2 regions of the Bradyrhizobium sp. WSM4872 genome follow, and region 2 is predicted to be linked to the other one. Evidence: predicted binding sites of a transcription regulator. Region 2 holds the regulator's gene; the other holds the start of a gene.
The links. The regulator LexA, encoded in region 2, represses DNA repair genes until DNA is damaged. The targets are predictions, from matches to a motif close to TGTTCNNNNTGTGTTCNG.

Region 1 (4,450 bases), on a different contig from region 2:
AGCACCACATCCGGCACCGCGTCGCGCTTCAATTCGATGACGACGCGGTAGCCGTCGCGGTCGGATTCATCGCGCAGGTCGCCGATCCCCTCGATCTTCTTTTCCTTGACCAGCTCGGCGATGCGCTCGACCATCGTCGCCTTGTTCACCTGGTAGGGAATCTCGGTGATGATGATCGCCTCGCGCTCCTTGCGGATGGTCTCGATCGCGACCTTGCCGCGCATCATGACCGAGCCGCGTCCGAGGTGATAGGCGGCGCGGATGCCCTGCCGTCCGAGAATGACGCCGCCGGTCGGGAAATCCGGCCCCGGCACGATGTTGATGAGCTCGTCGATGGTGAGCGCGGGGTTGTCGATCAGCGCGACGCAGGCGTCGATGACCTCGCCGAGATTGTGCGGCGGGATGTTGGTCGCCATGCCGACGGCGATGCCGCCGGCGCCGTTGACGAGGAGGTTCGGGAACTTGGCCGGCAAGACCGACGGTTCGGTCTCGTTGTTGTCGTAGTTCGGCTGGAAATCGACCGTGTCCTTGTCGATGTCGGCCAGCAGAGCCAGCGCCGCCTTCGTCAATCGAGCTTCGGTGTAACGATAGGCCGCCGGGGGATCGCCGTCGACCGAGCCGAAATTGCCCTGGCCATCGATCAGCGGCACGCGCATGGAGAAGTCCTGCGCCATCCGGACCATGGCGTCGTAGATCGACTGGTCGCCATGCGGATGATATTTACCGATGACGTCACCGACCACGCGGGCGGACTTGACGTACTTCTTGTCCGGCGTGTGCCCCTGCTCGTTCATCGAGTACAGGATGCGGCGATGCACCGGCTTCAGACCGTCGCGGGCGTCAGGCAGCGCCCGCGCCACGATCACACTCATGGCGTAGTCGAGATAGGACTTCTTCATCTCCTCGAAGATGGAGACGGGGCGAATATCCGAGGGTTGCGCCGGCTGGTCGCCGGGCTTGTCGTCGTCGTCAGCCAAGGGGAAATCCGGTGAGGTTTTATCTGGGAATCATATAGCGCATCGAGCCTCTGATAACCACCCTCGCGGGGTTCTGGGAAGCGCTTTTTCCGCCTATTTTTCCAACAACTTAAGCCCTTGCGAGCGATGTCTCGGACGGCCCCCGCATCGGCCTTGCAAAATCGCCCGTTGCGCGCGGAAAACCGCGCGACGGGCTTGCCCCGTCAGCGCGTTTGCCAAGCCGCAATCCGAGCTCACCCCAAACATGAAGCGGGCCCGGAAATCCCGAGCCCGCCCTGCCGATTAGTGGGATTTTCTGACACAAGATGAGAAGCGCCGCTCATCCGGCCGGTGCCTCCGCATCGAGACGCCGCGTTCTCAGAACGCGGTCGCTCAGAACGGGATATCGTCGTCCATGTCGCTGTTGCGGCCACCGCCGCCAGCGGCAACGGGGCGCCGCGGCGCGCTGCTGACCGGACCGGAGGAGCCGAAATCGCCGCCCGGCTCGTCGCCGAAGCTGCCGCCTCCGCCACCGCCGCTACGACCGTCCAGCATCGTCAGGGTCGAGTTGAAGCCCTGCAGCACGACTTCGGTCGAGTACTTTTCGACACCGCTCTGGTCGGTCCATTTGCGGGTCTGGAGCGCACCCTCGACGTAAATCTTGGCGCCCTTCTTCAGATACTGTTCGGCGACCTTGCAGAGCCCTTCATTGAAGATCACGACGCGGTGCCACTCGGTCTTTTCCTTGCGCTCGCCGGTTGCCTTGTCGCGCCACGTCTCCGAGGTGGCGACGCTCAGATTGGCGATCGGACGCCCGTCCTGGGTGCGGCGGATTTCAGGATCCTTGCCGAGATTTCCAACCAGAATGACCTTGTTGACGCTTCCCGCCATCTCCGCTCTCCGCTCCGAATGCCATTGAATTCAAGAAGGCCGGTCCGCTCCCCGCGTTCCGCCGTGCCTGTTGAGGCGACCCTATACGCTCGCCGAACGCTTGCGGACGCCGATCAGTCCGTCACCCCTCCGGTTATCCCCACATATAGCATCGACCTCCGGCTCGTTCCAGATTTGTTCTTGGCGAACGACAGCACTGAAGGTGTGAGATCGATCGGCCGATGTGCTGCGGGAAGGCACGGGTAGATTGGAACCTTTGTAGGTTCCCTGAAACGGGAGAAAGAACTTAACATTCAGCAGGTTATGGGTACTCGCACTGCCCCGTTCTTGTTGCATTTCGGAGACGGACTCTGCCGCTCCGCAGAGTTACCGTTGCCTCGGACTTAGTTCATATGGGCCCTCGCGCCTGATCAGCCGCTTCGGGGACATAAGAAGCGGACGAACCTGGGGAGACTGGCAATGAATAAGCTTCTTATTGGTGCAATAGGTGCAGTGGCGATGGGCCTGTCGGCTCCCGCAAGCGCGGCGGATCTGGCTGCGCGTCCCTATACCAAGGCCCCCGCGCCGGCGATTGCCACCATCTACGATTGGAGCGGCTTCTACATCGGCATCAACGGCGGCGGGGGCTCGAGCCGCAATTGCTGGAGTTTCCTGGATGCGACCGGCGCGGTGACCGGGGTCCCAGGTGCTCTGGCCAGCGAAGGCTGTCACAATGCGACGGGGGGCACCGTCGGTGGCCAGATCGGCTATCGGTGGCAATCCACCAATTGGGTGTTCGGCCTTGAAGGCCAAGGCAACTGGGCCGACTTCCGGGGCGACAACGTGAGCACCCTCTTCCCTGGCACCGCTCTGGTGACGGGTGATCGCAACCGTTCTCGCATCGACGCTTTCGGCCTCATCACCGGGCAAGTCGGTTACGCCTGGAATAACGTGCTGTTCTACGTGAAGGGCGGCGCCGCCGTCGTCGGCGACAAGTACGACGTCTACGCTGCTGCGGGCACGCCCGGCGCGGGCACCCTGTTGGCTTCCGCCCGTGAAACTCGCTGGGGTGGCACGGTCGGGGCCGGTCTGGAGTTCGGCTTCGCACCAAACTGGTCGCTGGGCCTCGAGTACGACCACATCTTCCTCGGCAATCGCACGATCGGCTTCACAACGCCCGCGGGTGCGGTCTTCGGCAGTGACCGGATCGGCCAGGACGTCGACATGGGACTCGTCCGCTTGAACTATCGCTGGGGCGGTCCGGTCATCGCAAAGTACTGATCGAACTGACATTCATCAATCAAGGCCGGCCTCGTGCCGGCCTTTTTTTGTTGCTGGTCCCATGGAGGACCATAGGTCAGTAACTGCGCCATTTTCAGGCCGCTGTGGCTATCCAGTGACACAACTTGCAGCTTCAATGGTGTAAGTACGGCCTCAGTTGGGCAAGTGAGTCCGATGCCCTTCCCTATCGTGGAAGGCACAATCAGAAACTGGGACTGGGATTAGTTGAAAATGAAAAAGGTTTTGCTGGCTTCGGCCTGTTTGTTCGCTCTCGCTGCCCCGGCTTCGGCCGCTGATCTCGCGGCGCGCCCCTACACCAAGGCCCCGGTGGCCATGGCTTCGGTCTACAACTGGACCGGCTTCTACCTCGGTGTCGTCGGTGGCGGCGCCTGGGAAGATTCGAACAGCCCGCGGATGCAGGGCGGCTTCGTCGGCGGCACCGCCGGCTACAATTGGCAGACCGGCAACGTCGTGTTCGGCATCGAGGCCGATGGCGCCTGGGCTGACGTGAACGCGTCTGTGACTGGCCCAGTTGCCGTCCCCGGATTTGGCGTCGTGAGCACCACCTTCAGCTCGAAGACCGATGCGATGGGCACCGTGCGCGGCCGTATCGGCTACGCCGTCAACCAGGTGCTGTTCTACGGCACCGGTGGTTACGCCTGGATCGACAACAAGCTGAGCATCAGCGCGCTCGGCGTGACCGCTTCGGACAGCAAGTGGCACTCCGGCTGGACCGTCGGTGCGGGCGTCGAAGCGTTCTTCGCTCCGCAGTGGTCGGTCAAGGGCGAGTACCTCTATCGCAGCCTCGGCAGCGAGAACTACTTCTCGAGCCTCGGCGCTGCGCTGCCGTCCGGCACGCTCAACTTCCACACCGTGCAGGTCGGCGTGAACTATCACTTCGGGGGCCCGATCGTCGCGAAGTACTGATCTTCGCTATCGACGCCATCGTGTTACGAAAGGCCGGCCTCGCGCCGGCCTTTTTGTTTGCCGGGCACGTTACTGCGCAGTTCCACCCGCCCTGCTCCTGCCAGTTGCCGCCAGCGCGCCAACAATCCGTTGACGATTCGCAAACGCCACTGGAAATCCGTCCCCGTTCTTCCTACGTTCGCTCACATACCCATCGGCGCCGATCCCGGTTCCGGGCGAAGCGCGCCTATTGAGTTGGCGCGATCGCGCGCTTTTGGATTCCCTGAGGACCACCAGGATGGATGAAGTGATCAAGGCGAAGCGCCAACAACAGAACGTGGGATCAAACCTGCGCGCAATTACGATCCGTGGCGCGCGCGAGCACAACCTCAAGAACGTCGACGTCGAGATTCCCCGCGACAAGCTGGTGGTGTTCA
Region 2 (4,450 bases):
AATACCGCCTTCCGGACTCTTAGAGTCCGCTGGGACTTCTACGGACGGATGCATCATCGTGTTGGGCAAGACCTACCTCACCAAGCAGGCCTCTCTTCTTCTTGAATTCGCCAGGACAACTTCAGATTCGGATCTTTCCGCCAAGCTTGTGAGCAAGGCCGCCGATCTGAAATCCCAGGCCGATCCGTTGCCCGACAAGGATAAGGGATCCAAGGCGCCCGACGTAACATCCGGGCAGGCAGGCAGCTGATCGATGCAGGCCGGTGATTTCGTGGCTTCGATGACCACTTTCCTGCCGATCTCTCACGTTCTTCGGATCATGCCGCGACGCGCTTGATCCCGGCTTCCGGAACGATGCGAAGCGGCGGGATGACTGCCCCCGTTTTTGCCTCTGCGCCCGCGCTCGGCTAGAAGACTTGCGGAACATTCGCCCGAACGTGCCGAGCAGGAGTTTTCGCCGTGGCCTTGATGCCGGTTTCCGACGCGCTCGCCGCGGTGCTGGCGGATGCAGAGCCACTGCCGGAAGAAATGATTTCGCTCGACGAGGCCTACCATCGCGTGCTCGCGCGTGACGTCGCGGCGCGGCGCACGCAGCCGCCGCAGGCGATGTCGGCGATGGACGGTTACGCGGTGCGGGCGGCCGACGCCGCGACGATCGATTCGGAGCTCACCGTCATCGGCGAAGTCGCGGCGGGCCGACCGTTCGCCGGGAGGGTCGGCGCCGGCGAGGCCGTACGGATCTTCACGGGCGGCGTCATTCCCGGTGGCGCGGATGCCGTCGTGATCCAGGAAGACACTGTTGTCGCCGGCAAACGTATCACGATCAAGGAAGCCGCGATCGCCGGACGGCACATCCGCCCAGCCGGTATCGATTTCCGCGAGGGCGACGTGCTCCTGCGCAAGGGAAGCCGTCTCACCGAGCGCGACCTCGCGCTCGCCGCCGGCATGAATCATCCGCACCTTGCCGTTTTCAGGCGTCCGAAAGTCGCGATTCTCGCCACGGGCGACGAGCTGGTGATGCCGGGCACCACGCCCGGCCACGGCCAGATCGTCTATTCCAACGGCTACGCCCTGCACGCGCTCGCCCGCAGCGAGGGCGCCGAGACCATCGACCTCGGTATTGCCGCCGACACGCTGGAGGCGACCACCGCCGGCATCCGCAGCGCCCGTGAGAGCGGCGCCGACGTCCTGATCACGACCGGCGGCGCATCGGTCGGCGACCACGATCTGGTCCAGCAGGCGCTGCGGGACGAAGGCATCGCGATAGCGTTCTGGAAGATCGCGATGCGGCCAGGCAAGCCGATGATGCACGGACGGCTCGGCGCAATGGGTGTGATCGGCCTGCCGGGCAATCCCGTGTCGTCCTATGTGTGCGCTTTCCTGTTCATGGTGCCGCTGATTCGCGTCCTGTCTGGCCGTTCGGTGATTCACCATCGCCGTGAACGCGCCGTGCTCGGCCGCGACGTCGGCGCCAACGACCAGCGCGAGGACTATCTGCGCGCGCATCTGGAGGAGCGTGACGATGGCACACGCGTCGTTCTTCCCGTCAATCATCAAGACTCTTCGCTGCTTGCGAATCTCGCTGCAGCACAGGTACTTCTCGTGCGCGCACCGTTCGCGCCGAAGGCCGAAGCCGGCACGGCTTGCGAAGTGTTGCGGCTCCCCGTCTGAGCGTCCGGCAATGCGCGTTCCGCGAACTTTGCTCTGTTCACGGTAAATTAAGCAGTTGCGGAACATGTATCGAACATATAGTGTCCGTTCATGATTTGTTTCGAGCATGTAGCGGCTTATGGCCGAATTCAGCGTCTCGGAATCGGACGACATCAACCGGGGGACTTTGGTCGAGATGTTAACGCGCAAACAATACGAGCTTCTGCGGTTCATCAGTGAACGTCTGAAGGAAAGCGGCGTGCCGCCCTCCTTCGACGAGATGAAGGATGCGCTCGACCTGCGCTCGAAGTCGGGCATCCATCGCCTGATCACGGCGCTCGAGGAGCGTGGCTTCATCCGACGCCTGCCCAACCGCGCCCGTGCGATTGAAGTCATCAAGCTGCCGGAGCTCCAGGCAGCCGCCGGCAGCCGCCGCGGCTTCACGCCGAGCGTCATCGAGGGCAATCTCGGCAAGGTGCGTGCGGGCTCCAGCCTGCCCGCTGACGAGGGCGAACGTCCCGTGGCGGTGCCGGTGATGGGCCGCATCGCGGCCGGCACGCCGATCGAGGCATTGCAGACCCGCAGCCATACCATCAGCGTACCGCCTGACATGCTCGGCTCGGGCGAGCATTACGCGCTCGAAGTACGCGGTGATTCCATGGTCGAGGCCGGCATCCTCGACGGCGACATGGCGCTGATCCAGCGCAACGAGAGCGCTGATACCGGCGACATCGTGGTGGCGCTGATCGACGACGAGGAAGCGACGCTGAAGCGCTTCCGCCGTCGCGGCGCCTCGATCGCGCTCGAGCCCGCCAACGCAGCCTATGAGGTCCGCATCCTGCCGCCCAACCGGGTGAAGATTCAGGGCAAGCTGATCGGGCTTTACCGGAAGTACTGATACCGGAAGTGCTTCATACCTGAAGTGCTTGGCGCCTCGCGCGCTTCCGACCGGCATCGCCGGTCAGAGATTGGAGCGGATCATCGTCCGCTCCGGCTGGATAGTCGTTCTGGTTCTGCACAGACTATCCGGCCCCTCCTCCGGCGCTGGCTCCTCGCGACGCCCAGGAAACAGCACCGAAACAGCACCGCTTCAAATGGCACCGCGTCGCGGCTCGCGTGTTCGAGGAAACACCATCCAGCGATCAAGTTCGCCCGCCGCAGCCAAGCCGGCAATATTCGCGCATGCGCCTCCCGAATGCATCGCAACGGGCTTTGTTCCTATTGAATTCGGGAAAGATAATGTGATCGCGGCTTGCGGAAGCCAGCCGCAGATTTGCCCACAACCAAGCAGAGCTTTCGTGCTTCCACTCTGATAGAGGCCTGCGCCTCGATAAGAGACGCGGGTTGCTATCCCAGCATGAGGAGCACCCGATGTGTGACTACAGCCTACATGCCGTCGCGTCGCGCCCCGCCGAAGTCGGCGAGACGATCGTCACGACAAGCTTCCGCGGCACCTCGACGCGCGGCTTCGCCTCCGCAGCCGATCCATCCGTTGCCGTCTGCCTGCTGCCGGGAACGGAGCTCGCCTTCGCCGACGACGTCCGCTACGACAATCGCTGGATCTGGACGCGCACCATCAATTCCCGCGTGGGCAAGTTCGGCAAAATCGATCCGCACGTTCCCGACCGCCATCACGACGCGATCGAATTCCCCGACGGCAAATATGTCCTGGTGACGCAGCTCGTCGAAGGCCAGCGAGCGACCGTGCTGCAACTGCCGGTGACTCAGTCGGTCACCGAGCGCGAGCACAAGGCGCAGATCATCGCCGACAGCAGGCAGCCGACCGTCACGCACCTGCCGATCGGCTGAAACAGCCGCCCTCCGGCTACGAGGTCGGAGGTCAGGATTGAATCGCCATCGCCGGCCGTGGCCGGCGAGATGGTGTAGTTTGCGCCCAGCGAATCCGAGCGGACGCACCGATCCACTGCGTTGCTCCGCACCATCAGATCAATCGTCGGCCTGCAAGTCCGTCTCCGCCGGCGTTGCGTCCTTGATGCGGGACGCGGTCGTCTTTGGCGCGAGGCTGCCGTCGAAATCACCCTCGCCGGCGCCGGCCGGCAACCAGGGGCGGCTCGTGCCTCTCGCCCTCACCGCCTGAACCGCAAAACCGTCGCCACGCTGCGCCAGCGCCAGCGCGCTCTGGCTGGCGAGCCGCCGCCGATCGACCACCATCGCGGCGCAATCGGGCGGCGCGGGACGTGTCGTCACCACCAGCACGGCCCGACTGCAATCGTCCGCGAGAGCGTCGACGCGGAGTGCCAGCGCGACCAGCCTCCCGTCGGCCAGTGGCGTCACGCAGCCGGATTCGTCACAGGACACGCCATCGGCCAGCGAGGCTCTGCCCGCATCGCGGGGATCGGCGTCGGCAGCGAGCCATTCCCTCAGCAGAAAGCTGTCCTTGTTCGTCCTGATCAGGTGCAGATATCCGTCCTTGCCCCGCACGGCGACGCTCGCGCCATCCCCGGCAATCAGGATGTCGGGCTGCCGCGCCGACAGTCCCCAGAGGATCGCTGCCAGCAGCACCAGGGCGCCGGACCAGCGTAGTGGCGTCCGCAACAAGCCCAGCACGATGATTCCCAGGCTCGCCACGATCAGCGGCGCGATTCCGAACGCCGGGATGCGGCCGACCGCGCCCGGCAAGGCCGCGACCCAGCGCGAGACCGCGACCATCCAGTCGATGCCGATCCCCATCAGCCACCAGAACACGCTGTCCAGCCCGAACGGAGCAGCAAGCAGCCCCAACAGTCCCGCCGGCATCACCAGCGCCGAGACCACCGGCATCGCGCCGAGATTGGCGAGC

Region 1: AC0L3C_RS00250 (single-stranded DNA-binding protein) is a predicted target of LexA. The motif match lies at 2,012-2,029, and genes of this name have one in related genera.

What each region holds. Positions count from the first base shown of each region.
Region 1 is NZ_JBVVPT010000001.1:50,302-54,751, reverse strand. Features, by position in the region: gene gyrA (DNA gyrase subunit A) at 1-977, opposite strand, end outside; gene AC0L3C_RS00250 (single-stranded DNA-binding protein) at 1,350-1,847, opposite strand; gene AC0L3C_RS00245 (outer membrane protein) at 2,307-3,107, shown strand; gene AC0L3C_RS00240 (outer membrane protein) at 3,339-4,034, shown strand; gene uvrA (excinuclease ABC subunit UvrA) at 4,312-4,450, shown strand, end outside.
Region 2 is NZ_JBVVPT010000003.1:44,809-49,258, forward strand. Features, by position in the region: gene AC0L3C_RS05855 (hypothetical protein) at 59-250, shown strand; gene AC0L3C_RS05860 (molybdopterin molybdotransferase MoeA) at 460-1,671, shown strand; gene lexA (transcriptional repressor LexA) at 1,847-2,548, shown strand; gene AC0L3C_RS05870 (hypothetical protein) at 3,022-3,459, shown strand; partial or broken gene AC0L3C_RS05875 (ComEC/Rec2 family competence protein) at 3,598-4,450, opposite strand, start outside.